Regions from separate parts of the Clostridium sp. YIM B02551 genome, predicted to be linked through region 4. Evidence: predicted binding sites of a transcription regulator. Region 4 holds the regulator's gene; each other region holds the start of a gene.

Region 1 (3,218 bases), on a different contig from region 4:
CCTATTGCATAACCAGCTATAGCCATAGCTTCAATTATGTTATTGGGGTCTCCTTCTAATATAGATCTATCCATAAAAGCACCTGGATCCCCTTCATCTGCATTACAAATTATATATTTTATCTCGTCCTTAGATGCCCTTGCAAAACTCCACTTCTTTCCTGTAGGGAAACCTCCACCACCTCTTCCTCTTAGTCCAGAATCAGTGATTTCCTTAATTACATCCTCAGGAGTCATCTCTGTGAGTACTTTACCCAGTGCTAAATAACCTTTTGCTGCTATATATTCATTGATATTTTCTGGATTTATTACTCCACAATTTCTTAGTGCTATTCTTTTTTGCTTTTTATAAAAACTCATTTCATCTTGTCTTTTAACTTTTTGTTTTAAAGTTGGCTCTTCATATAATAATCTCTCTACAACATTACCATTTATGATATGTTCTCTGACTAATTCCTCTGCATCCTCTGGTGTTACATGAACGTAAAATGTATTGTCTGGCATAAACTTAACTATAGGTCCTTTTTCACAAAATCCAAAGCACCCTGTCATTTCTACATTTACCTTATTAGAAAGATTGTTTTTTTCAACCTCTTCCTTAATATTTTTAATTATTTCATCTGCTCTTGCAGATTTGCAACCAGTTCCTCCACACACCAATATATCAATTTCATGTTCACTTTTGTGCTTTTCAATATTGTTTTCATCGGAGGTTCTTAAACTTAAAAGCTTTTTACATTCTTCATGGAATAGCTTTAATTCCGTATATGATTTTACCTTATCCATCATATATCCTCCACCTATTCAACATATTCTTGAATTAATCTATCAACGTCTTTTCTATTAAAATGTCCATATACTTTTCCATTTACTGAGACTACTGGAGCTAACCCACAAGCACCTACACACCTTAATGTATCTATGGTAAATTTACCATCTGCTGTAGTTTCACCTTCATGGATTCCTAACTTCTTTTCAAATTCCTCTAATACCTCGCCTGCTCCTCTTACAAAGCATGCAGTTCCAGTGCAAACATTTATTACATATTTACCCTTTGCAGTTGTTGAGAAGAATGAATAAAAAGTAACAACTCCATATACCTTTGAATATGGTAAGTTTAGTTTTTCAGCTACAAACATCTGCACTTCTTTTGGTAAATACCCAAAAATCTCTTGAGCCTTGTGTAAGATAGCGATTAATTGTGATTTACTAGAGCCTTGCAATTTAATAAATTCGTCAAGTTCATTATATTTTTTTTCTGATAATTCATTTGAACAGCACATATACTCACTCCTTCCATAACTATATATTTGACATCTACCAAATAATTCCTGCTAATTTTTTCACAATTATTTGAATTTTCAAACTTTTTCACTTTACATTTTATTTTGAACCTTCTCTATATAGAATAAACTTTTAAAAAATAAAAAAAAGAAAAGGCATTTTTTATAAATACCTTTTCTTTCAAAACATTTTATTATTATAATGTATCTTGTCCTTCTTCCCAATTAATTGGGCAAAGTCCATTAGTTTTAAGTGCTTTCAGCACTCTAATAGCTTCCTTAGTATTTCTTCCTACATTCTTATTATGATAAAGTGCATATTGTACAATCCCTTCTGGATCTATTATAAATAGCCCTCTTAAAGCTACTCCTTCTTCTTCAATAAGTACACCTAAATCTCTAGATAGGCTCTTAGTGATATCAGATGCTATTGGGAAATTAATTTTTCCAAGACTACTTTCTATCCATGCTTTATGTGAGTGAACACTATCGACGCTAACTCCTAAAATCTCTGCATCTTCTGACTTAAATTCTTCTATAGCTTGTGAGAATCCAGTAATCTCTGTAGGACATACAAAAGTAAAATCTAATGGATAGAAAAATAATACTAACCATTTTCCTTTATAATCCTCTTTGCTTACGCTAATAAAATCACTTCCATCACCTTTAACTGCTTCAAGCTTGAAATCAGGTAACTCTCTGCCTACTAATCTTTCCATAATAATACCTCCTATAACTGTAAAATTGTCTAACACAATTAAAGCACATATTATTAGTTTTGTTAAACAGCAAAATCCCTGATTATAGCAATATATCTTCCTATAGATTCTATATGCTCCATAATAATACTTATTGATAATTATTATTAATTAATATTATATATCGTTTATGCTCTTTATTATCCACTTATTATCTTTATATTCACATGTAGTCATGAAAGTCTTTTCTTTCTTCTCTTTATTTATTGATATTCCAATAAAATCTTTACCTGTACTGTATTCTATTTTCACTTTTACGTTTCCAGAGTAGACTTTACCATCAAAGTTAAAGGAATCCTTCTCTATTTCGCAATCAATCTTATCCATTCTATATATATTTTTTAATAAAAAGTATTTCTTCATTAAATCTGAATATAATAAAAACTTCTGATCTTCTGAAACATTTTCTATAAGATTGCTATCTTCTTTATTTAATGCATTAATAACACTTTCATAAAAGCTAGTTACATTCTTAGTTATATCTTGTTCAGACTTATCATTTATCATCTGAATCTTTGGTGTTATCTCTGGAAATTTCCCAACTTCAATTTCTTCACTTTGAATTTCTCCCCAAGGGAATATATATTTAAAATACAATTTATTTTTCTCATCAATTGGGAAAAAGCTATAATTTTTAATATCCTTAACTGTTTTATTAATATCTTTATTATTAATATAAACTTCTCCTTCTTGATATGGCGAATTTATTATTGTTATTGCATTACCTTGAAGTTCAAAATCTACTGATTCATCCTTGAATAATGATATTTCCTTGCTACCTTTAGCTTTTCCATAATCATCTCCAGCTATAGCATTAATCGTATATATTCCTGGGAGCTTATCTTTAATAATTAATGATTCATCACTTTTTGTATTACCAACTTCTTTGCTATCTATATCTATTTCTGATGGATAATTTGTGCTTATCTTAATTTGAAATCCTTCTGACTCCAAATAATATCCTTGAAAAATTAATTTTTTCTTATTCTTCAATGTAATTCCCAAAGCTTTTCCATTATCCTTAATATTCTTGATAAATGCATCCCCATTCTTTTCTCTTGATAAATAATCTAACAGTGGCTTTACTTCTTCGCTTGTGACCTTCTTACCATTTACCGTTATTAATGAGGAAAATTTTTTTACATCATTGTTAGTAATAGATTTTTCCAAGGAATTAA
Region 2 (3,218 bases), on a different contig from region 4:
TATGGAGTTATTTTAATAAGAATAAATAATTAAAGATAAATTTAAAAGGCTTTATATAAAGTTAAAGAATATAAAAATTTACTATTTTAAACTTAGAAGGTTGATGTTAAAATTATTTAGGTATATATAATGCATTAAAGAATTTATATGTCACTGTCCAACTCGTAGACGTTTCAACTAAGAGTTGGACTATGAGATGTAATATGATTTTTGCATTATATATAAAAAGTTTAAGAAATATGAATTGGAGTTTATATTATGAATAATAACAATATGGAAATGATGAAGAAATTAATAGAAGAAAAAAAGAAAAAAGGGTTAGAGAAAAATAGTGGCAATAGGGCTCATAAATCAATAGGTCAAAAGAGAAATGGTAGAAGCAATAAAAATGGCGGTGGGCTTTTTGATAAGTAGAACAAAAGAATACTACTTGGATAAGAAATCTAAACAATTTCTTATTGACAAAATAGACAGACTGGTCTAATATTTAGTTAGATAATAATTTAACAAGGAGGAGAAGGTATGGCTAAAAACACAAAAGGTGAGCAATCTAAGAATAAATTAATTGAATGTGCAGCTGAACTTTTTATGAAAAATGGATATAATGCAACAGGGATTAATGATATCTTAGCCCTGGCTGAATTACCTAAAGGATCATTTTACTTTCACTTTTCTAGCAAAAAGAATTTAGCTATAGAAGTATCTTATTATTTTGATAAAAAAATAAATGAGTGGATTATAGAAACTTCTAAAGGAAAGAAGTGGGATGAATTTATAACACAGCTAATACAACAAATGATAAGTAGTGCTGAGCAAAATAAGCATTATGGATGTCCTTTTGCAGTATTAGGGCTTGAGATAGCTTTTTCAGAACCAGATATCTCCGAATATTATAATAAGTCAATAAAAAGGTTAATTGGTGTTTTTAAAGATATATTTGAATTCTCAGGTATTTCGTCTGATACTTCTGAAGAAATTGCACATAAAGCGTTCGCCATTTATGAAGGATATTTAGTATATTACAGAATAAGCAAAGATGTAGATGTTTTAAAAAGAATGCTAAAAGATTTAAATAATATATACATTAGTTATAAAGAGGTGAATATATGAAGGAAGCAATAAGAAATTATATTAAAAGCCTAGGAGTTGATGATGTAGGGTTTGCAGCTGTGGCTGATTATGTAAGTCCCAATACTCCCCAAATTGAATCCTTTTTTCCTAAAGCAAAATCCATGATAGTAATGGCTTATAGAGAATTGTCCACTTGCGAAAGCTTGGATCCACAGCTAGCAATGAATGGAAGACTGGATAAAAAAGATGTAATGAGAGCTGATGCATATAAAATATGTCATTACTTAGAGGATGAGTTTAATGCAAAGCTTGTATCTATTCCAGAATCCTTTCCAAGGGGAGGGACCTCAGCAGTATCTCTTAGACATGCAGCAGTAGCAGCAGGTTTGGGGAACTTTGGAAGGCATAACCTTGTGATTCATCCGGAGTTTGGTACTAGAATTACCTTTGCAGCTATAGTTACAAATTTAGAATTAGAATCAGATGAAAAAATAAAAGAAAACTTTTGTAATAATTGTGGAATATGTGTGAATAATTGCCCAGCTAAAGCTTTAGATGAGGAAGGAAAAACTGATATTTTTAAATGTATGAAGTCATCTCAACCATATTCATTTATAGCTTATTTATCATTTCTAGATAAATATATAGAGGCAGACAAAGATAAGAGACAAGCTATGGCGATGGAATTTTTCCCTTATTATCAAGCGAATGCCTTTATAACACAATACTATTGTTTTAATTGCCTTAAACTTTGCCCAGCGCGTAAAAGAAGTAAGTAGTTTAAATTAAAGAATTTAAACTAAATTTTTAAGTTAAAAATAAACAAACCGGTCTATTAATATTTGTTAAAAAAATAACTAAGAATAATATTATTTTAGGAGGAATTTGAAATGAAGGATGTAGTAATAGTAAGTGCGGTAAGAACTGCAATAGGAGCATATGGTAAAACTTTAAAGGATGTAGCAGCAGTAGATTTGGGAGCTATAGTAATAAAAGAAGCTGTAAAAAGAGCGGGAATTAATCCTAAAGACGTTAATGAAGTAATCTTTGGAAATGTTCTACAAGCAGGGCTAGGACAAAACCCAGCTAGACAAGCAGCTATAAAAGGTGGTTTACCAGTAGAAGTACCAGCATTAACAATTAATAAGGTTTGTGGGTCAGGTTTAAGAAGTATAAGTTTAGCAGCTCAAATTATTAAGGCAGGAGATGCAGATATAATTATTGCAGGTGGAATGGAAAATATGTCAAGAGCACCATACTTAGCTGAGAATGCTAGATGGGGTTATAGAATGGGGAATTCAGAGTTAGTTGATGAAATGATAAGAGATGGATTATGGGACGCCTTCAATGATTATCACATGGGGGTAACGGCTGAGAATGTAGCAGAAAGATGGAATGTTTCAAGAGAAGAACAGGATGAGTTCTCGCTTTTATCTCAACAAAAGGCAGAAAAAGCTATAAAAGAAGGACGTTTCAAAGATGAAATAGTTCCTGTAGTTATCAAGACCAAAAAAGGTGAAGTTGTTTTTGATACAGATGAATTCCCAAGGTTCGGAAATAGTATGGAAGCATTGAGTAAATTAAAGCCAATATTTAAAGCAGATGGAAGCATTACAGCAGGAAATGCATCAGGAATAAATGATGGAGCAGCAGCATTAGTAATAATGAGTGCTGAAAAGGCAAAGGAATTAAAGTTAAAGCCTCTTGCTAAAATAAGTGGATATGATTCAGCAGGGTTAGATCCAGCTATAATGGGATACGGAGCATTTCATGCTACAAAAGGTGTACTAGATAAGTTAGATTTAAAGGCTGAGGACTTAGATCTAGTTGAAGCAAATGAAGCATATGCATCACAAAGTATAGCAATAGCAAAAGATTTAAATTTGGACATGAGTAAAGTAAATGTTAATGGTGGAGCTATTGCCCTTGGGCATCCAATAGGTGCATCAGGTGCTAGGATAGTAGTTACGCTACTGCATGAAATGCAAAAAAGAGATGCAAAAAGAGGGTTAGCTACTTTATGTATAGGTGGAGGCCAAGGAACTGCCTTGGTGGTTGAAAGAGAATAATTAAGTTTTTTTGGATTGTATCAGATGAAATTTTTGATACAATCCTTTTTTATTAACTAATGTTTCAATATTGTAACA
Region 3 (3,218 bases), on a different contig from region 4:
TGACTCCTTAGTTTAATTCATGTGATTATTATATAACTCATAAAAAAATTAACAAAATCTTATATCCATTTAAAAATGTCGTTATTAATCGATATTCTCCCAATATGTAAGTTTAATATTCTCATCATGCCCGTAGCTTGCTGATTCTTTGTTTTCCTTATAAAATAACTATTATTTTGCAAGCTATTCAATTGTCTGAAAATTCATTTTTGAGCTTCAAAATCATTTATTAAAATGTCAACATTTTCAAAAGTCTTATTTATATTAATTTCGTAATATTTTGAGATTTATTTAACTATTTGACAAAATATTTTTTTTATTTTATTTTGCAATAGAATATCATCTTAATACAATTGAATAGCCAACATTAACATATTTCATATTTTTTTAAAAAATTGCATAATATTAATAAAAAATTCACCTTAAATTCACTATATTTCTATAATATTTATGTTATTTCGCACTTTTTCTTCATGATTTATTGTTCTTTCTTTTATAAATATTATTCCTTCAAATTATTATCTAAAAAGTTTCTTTATCTTAACATAAAAATTCATAGGTTTTGTATTTTTATGAATAAGATATTTATTTTATAAAAAATCGTCAAGGCAATTATGAGCCGTCGATTTTTTACAGGGAACTTATAAGTTATACATAACCTTGAGATATTACAAATTACTAAAGAGTAAAAAATACCAATCTTGAATAATATTCAAGATTGGTATTTTTATATCTGTATTCTCTATTTAAAACTATTCTCTTTCAACTATAAGAGCTGTACCCATTCCTCCACCAATACATAAAGTAGCTAAACCTTTTTTAGCATCTCTTTTTTGCATTTCGTGAAGTAATGTAACTAGGATTCTTGCACCTGAAGCTCCAACAGGATGTCCAAGAGCTATAGCTCCACCATTTACATTTACTTTTTCCATATCAAAATTCAAATCTTTAGCAACAGCTACACTTTGTGCTGCAAAAGCTTCATTTGATTCTATTAAATCTAAATCTGTCACTGTTAAACCAGTACCTTCAAGTGCTTTTTTAGTAGCATGGAATGGACCATATCCCATTATTGATGGATCTAATCCCTTAGTTCCGTAAGAAAGTATCTTAGCTAATGGTTTTATTCCTAACTCTTTAGCTTTATCAGCACTCATTACTATTATAGCAGCTGCTCCATCATTTATTCCAGATGCATTACCAGCAGTAACAACACCATCTTTAATAAATGCTGGTTTTAATTTTCCTAATGATTCTGCAGTGCTTCCAAATCTCGGGAATTCATCAGTATCAAATACCTTTGGTTCACCTTTTCTTTGAGGAATAACAACTGGAACTATTTCATCTTTAAATCTTCCAGCTTTTATAGCTGCTTCTGCTTTTTGTTGAGAAGCTGCAGAAAATGCATCTAATTCTTCTCTTGTTAAGTTCCATTCTTTTGCTATATTTTCAGCAGTAACTCCCATGTGATAGTTGTTAAATGCATCCCATAAAGCATCATTAATCATTGAGTCAACCATTTTTCCGTCGCCCATTCTTTGACCCCATCTTGAAGTCTTTAATAGGTAAGGTGCTTGTGACATACTTTCCATACCACCAGCTATTACTACATCAGCATCCCCTGCTTTAATCATTTGAGCAGCTAATGCTACTGATTTTAATCCTGAACCACATACTATGTTAATTGTTGTTGCTGGAACTTCAACAGGTAAACCAGCTTTAACAACTACTTGTCTAGCAACATTTTGTCCTAAACCAGCTTGGATAACATTTCCTAAAATAACTTCATCTACTTGTTCACCTTTTAATCCTGCTCTGTTTAAAGCTTCCTTTACTACTGTAGCTCCTAAATCAGCTGCTGAAACATCTTTTAGACTTCCACCAAAGGAACCTAATGCAGTTCTTACAGCACTTACGATAACAACTTCTTTCATTTTGTAACCTCCTAGGATATATTTTAAGTTAATTTAAAACACTTTCATCTTCTTTATTATATCTACTTTCATTAACATAATCAATGGTTTTTTGATAAAAAAATAACAATCTTTTCTATGGTATAGATTAACGCCAGGAAATTCACCTTTATACCTTATACTAACTCAATAATAAAAACTTTTTGCCTTTATCAGAATATAAATTGCGAAAAATCTAGTTAACAAACTACCTATAGACAATATATCCCCAATCAAAATTGAAATAGTACATCCCAAAGCATTAATAGAAAGTGTAGTTATAGCAAGCTTTATTCCAACTCTTTTTTTAGTCAATAACAATATTGAAGATACTATTTCAAGTACAGCCATTAATACCCCATACACAATAGAATAGATAGGAGTATTCTCTTCATTATACGTGTTACCTATTCCTAATAAGTGACGAAAATTAAAACATGTCATATGTGGAATTAATCCTTTTACAATACCCATAATCCCGCCAAAAAGCATGGTGTATACTAGAATGTGAAACAAAATCCTTTTTGCTTTCATACAATCTCCTTAATCTTCTCTTAATATAATAAGAATAATAAATTGATTTTTTAAACACTTATATACTTAATTCAATTGTACGATATACCTTTTTAAATTTTCAAGTATTTACCATGCAATATATATTTTTTCATCATCTTATTATCGATCCATTATAAAAAAATAAGAGTAGAAGCTCGGCTTCTACTCTTATTTTTTTATTTAAATTCTTCAATTTTCTTATCACTTAATCCGAAGTAATTCTCAATTGCATCAACTATTCTTATTGAAGCTTTTCCATCTCCATAAGGATTAACGGCTTTACTCATTTTTTCATACTCATCTTTATCATTAAGTAATTTATTCGCTTCAGTAATTATCTTTTCAACATCCGTACCTACCAATTTAACTGTTCCAGCTGCAACAGCTTCTGGTCTTTCTGTAACATCTCTTAATACCAAAACAGGTTTTCCTAAGTGAGGAGCTTCTTCCTGTAACCCACCAGAATCAGTCATTACCATAAATGATTTTTTCATTAAATTATGAGTTTCTTTAGTATCTTGTGGTGGTAATAAATGTACTCTTTCTTTATCATTTAGATGTTTGAATACTACATCTTTAACCACAGGATTTAAGTGAACTAAATACACCAATTCTGCATCTTTATTTTCTTCCACAATTCTCTTTAGAGCTATACAAATATTCTCTATTCCTTCTCCCCAATTTTCTCTTCTATGAGCCGTTATCATTATT
Region 4 (3,218 bases):
CTAAACCAACTTCTGGTTGAGCAAATTTAGCTTTTTCTGATGCAATTCTTATATCACATGCCATAGCTAATTCACATCCGCCACCTAAGGCAAATCCTGATATAGCAGCTATTACTGGCTTATCCAAATTCTCTAGTCTTCTGAAAACATTGTTTCCTAAAATACCGAATTCTTTTCCTTGTTCTTCTGTTAAGTCCTTCATTTCAGCTATGTCAGCACCAGCTACAAATGATTTGTCTCCTGCTCCAGTTAATATTACTGCGTATAGGTCTTTGTCTTTTTCTAATTCTGCTATAACAGTGTCTAAATCCTTTAATGTTTCTGAATTTAATGCATTTAAAGCTTTAGGTCTGTTAATTGTTACAATAGCAACCTTCTCTTTTTTTTCAAGAGTGACATTTTTTAATTCCATGGTGGCAATCCTCCTTAAAATCAACCTACAAGTTTAACTCTTTTTTTGACATATTTTTTAAAATCTAAGTAATTTTCTTTGTAATTTCATGAATATTTTTTAAATCTTTGTTAATAATATAACAATTACAGTCAAAAAAATAAGTGAAGTTTGTAACTCCACTTACGATTATAATAGATTGTTAAATTCTTTGCAATATTTTTATGGTATATTTCACTATAATTTAATAATATATTGTGAAACTTTAATCTATATATCATTACTCTCTTATATATCAAGGATTAATCCTATTTTTATAGAACATTCAAATTATTCATTTCAAAAAGATAAGATTCAAATTTAGGAATCTATTTACAAATAATAAAAACATAGGGACGTTTTGCTTGCACCTACAAACAAAACGTCCCTATGTATTAGAATTACTCTAATATACTATTCTTCTTTTTGGTTTAATAAATAAACTAAAGTCATAACACTTTCACTTAAATGAACATTTTCTACAGTCATACCTTCAGGTACATTTAAATCCACTGGAGCAAAGTTCCAAATCCCTTTTACTCCACCTTGAACTAATTCATCACAAACCTTTTGAGCATTTAATTTTGGAACACAAATAACTCCTATGTCAATGTGATTATTTTTCAAGAAACTTTGTAAGTCATCAATATCTTGAATCTCAATATCTCTTATTCTTATTCCAATAAGCTTAGGATTAGCATCAAAAATCCCAACTAGATTAAATCCAGCTTTATCAAATCTATAATTGGCTATTGCCTGACCAATATTACCTGCACCAACTATTATAGTATTATATTTTTTATTCAATCCTAATATAGAACTTATTTGTGAATGAAGTTCTCTTACATTGTAGCCATAGCCTTGCTGTCCAAAGTCTCCAAAGCAGTTTAGGTCCTGTCTTATTTGTGAAGCAGTAAATCCTATTTTCTCACTTAGTTCTTTTGAACTTATTCTATCTACATCATTCTTTAAAAGTTCTCCTAAATATCTATGGTATTTAGGAAGTCTTTTTATAACTGCCATTGATATATTTTTCTTTTTCTCCATGTCTGCACCTCTTTCATTAATCTCTATATTGAAAGTTAAATACAAATTTGATATACCAATCTTCATAATTAAATTTATATTTTACTGTGTAAAAACTTAGAATAACTAAGCTTTTAATTAAATTTATGTATCGAAGTAGTATAGCTTAAAATATGTAAATTATAAAAATCAACCTAACTTAAATATTTTAACATAAAATTCACTTTTTTTCTATATGTTAATAGGAATATAAAACCCATTAAATTAGATGCCCAATGGGTTTTTATGGTAATAACTTTTGCTACGATATTATTATATAACACTTCTTGTTGAGAATAAAATATTTAATAAACTTAATTTACTACTATTTATAAGTTTTTTCGCCATATATTCTGTTGATATACCTGTTATAAAGAGGTATAATATGTAAAAAGATATCTGGAGGTGTAATTATGTTTAGTGCTAAACTTTTAGATGCATTAAATCATCAAGTTAATTATGAATTTTACTCATCTTATTCATATCTTTCCATGGCTGCCTATTGTGAATCTATCGATTTACCAGGTTTCTCAAACTTCTTTCGAGTTCAAGCTCAAGAAGAGCTTTTTCATGCCATGAAATTTTTTGATTACATACAACAAAAAAATGGCGAAATAGTATTAGAAAAAATTGATCAGCCAACCATAAAATTTGAAAGTGTAGCTCATGTTTTTGAAACTGCCTTTGAACATGAACAAATAGTAACAAAGAAGATATATAATCTAGCAGATATAGCTACAGAAGAAAGAGAACATGCTACTTTAAGCCTATTAAAATGGTTTATTGATGAGCAAGTTGAGGAAGAAAATACTTTCGATACCATTTTGAAAAAACTAAAAAGAGCTAAAGATAATCCTGCTGCCCTATATCTATTAGATGATGAACTTGCAAAAAGAGTATATACTCCACCAACTGCTACTAATTAAATCAAATAATGAATATTACAAAGAAACTCATATTTTTTTGAGTTTCTTTTTTTATATTAATGTATAAAAAAACAGGACTTATATATACTGAAATTCAGCAATATACAAGTCCTTATAATACAAAATTCACTAAAAATTTTGTACCAGGCTTATGCCTGTAGCTATTCCCTTTTGCCTGAAAGTTTACTATCGAAATAGATTATATTTAAAATATCGATTTTTGTCAATATATATCGTATTATGATACTTTATTTTTTCTTAATATCCTCATAGAATTTAATACAGCTAAAAGAGCAACTCCAACATCTGCAAAAACGCCTTCCCACATTGTACCTAGTCCTATTACCGCCAATATTAAAACCAATGCTTTAACTCCTAATGCGAAGATAATATTTTGTTTAACAATTAGTGACGTTGTTTTAGAAATACTTATAGCTTTAGCTATTTTAGATGGCTCATCTGTCATAATAACAATGTCAGCTGCTTCAATTGCTGCATCTGAACCTACACCTCCCATTGCTATTCCTATATCAGCCCTTGCAAGTACAGGTGCATCATTTATTCCATCCCCGACAAATATTACTTTAGTGTCATCATTCTTAGCACTTAATATTTCTTCAACCTTTTCAACTTTATCTTGTGGAAGAAGTTCAGAATATATCTTATCCAGATTTAATTTTTCATTAACAGCTTCGGCAGTAGCTTTATTATCTCCTGTAAGCATAACTGTCTCTTTTATTCCTAATGATTTCAACATTTTAATTGCTTGATCTGAATCCTTTTTAACTTCATCTGAT

What was found. Region 4 encodes Rex, which represses fermentation and respiration genes when NADH is low (regulators of the CRP and FNR family bind a similar motif). Its sites were predicted from a motif close to ATTGTTAANNNNTTAACAAT; they were not measured.
Region 1: the regulator Rex is predicted to act here: its motif matches at 1,330-1,349, upstream of L1S47_RS04810 (NAD(P)H-dependent oxidoreductase subunit E).
Region 2: the regulator Rex is predicted to act here: its motif matches at 1,913-1,932, upstream of L1S47_RS07980 (acetyl-CoA C-acetyltransferase).
Region 3: the regulator Rex is predicted to act here: its motif matches at 2,025-2,044, upstream of L1S47_RS18125 (acetyl-CoA C-acetyltransferase).

Annotation. Positions count from the first base shown of each region.
Region 1 is NZ_JAKGTF010000003.1:122,486-125,703, forward strand. It holds gene L1S47_RS04805 (NADH-quinone oxidoreductase subunit NuoF) at 1-785, opposite strand, end outside; gene L1S47_RS04810 (NAD(P)H-dependent oxidoreductase subunit E) at 800-1,282, opposite strand; gene L1S47_RS04815 (peroxiredoxin) at 1,480-2,001, opposite strand; gene L1S47_RS04820 (hypothetical protein) at 2,158-3,218, opposite strand, start outside.
Region 2 is NZ_JAKGTF010000005.1:191,667-194,884, reverse strand. It holds gene L1S47_RS07995 (hypothetical protein) at 259-414, shown strand; gene L1S47_RS07990 (TetR/AcrR family transcriptional regulator) at 523-1,110, shown strand; gene L1S47_RS07985 (4Fe-4S binding protein) at 1,107-1,850, shown strand; gene L1S47_RS07980 (acetyl-CoA C-acetyltransferase) at 1,962-3,140, shown strand.
Region 3 is NZ_JAKGTF010000017.1:65,611-68,828, reverse strand. It holds gene L1S47_RS18125 (acetyl-CoA C-acetyltransferase) at 753-1,934, opposite strand; gene L1S47_RS18120 (hypothetical protein) at 2,100-2,486, opposite strand; gene wecB (non-hydrolyzing UDP-N-acetylglucosamine 2-epimerase) at 2,684-3,218, opposite strand, start outside.
Region 4 is NZ_JAKGTF010000011.1:115,840-119,057, reverse strand. It holds gene L1S47_RS14345 (short-chain-enoyl-CoA hydratase) at 1-412, opposite strand, end outside; gene L1S47_RS14340 (redox-sensing transcriptional repressor Rex) at 845-1,477, opposite strand; gene L1S47_RS14335 (ferritin) at 1,909-2,421, shown strand; gene L1S47_RS14330 (heavy metal translocating P-type ATPase) at 2,660-3,218, opposite strand, start outside.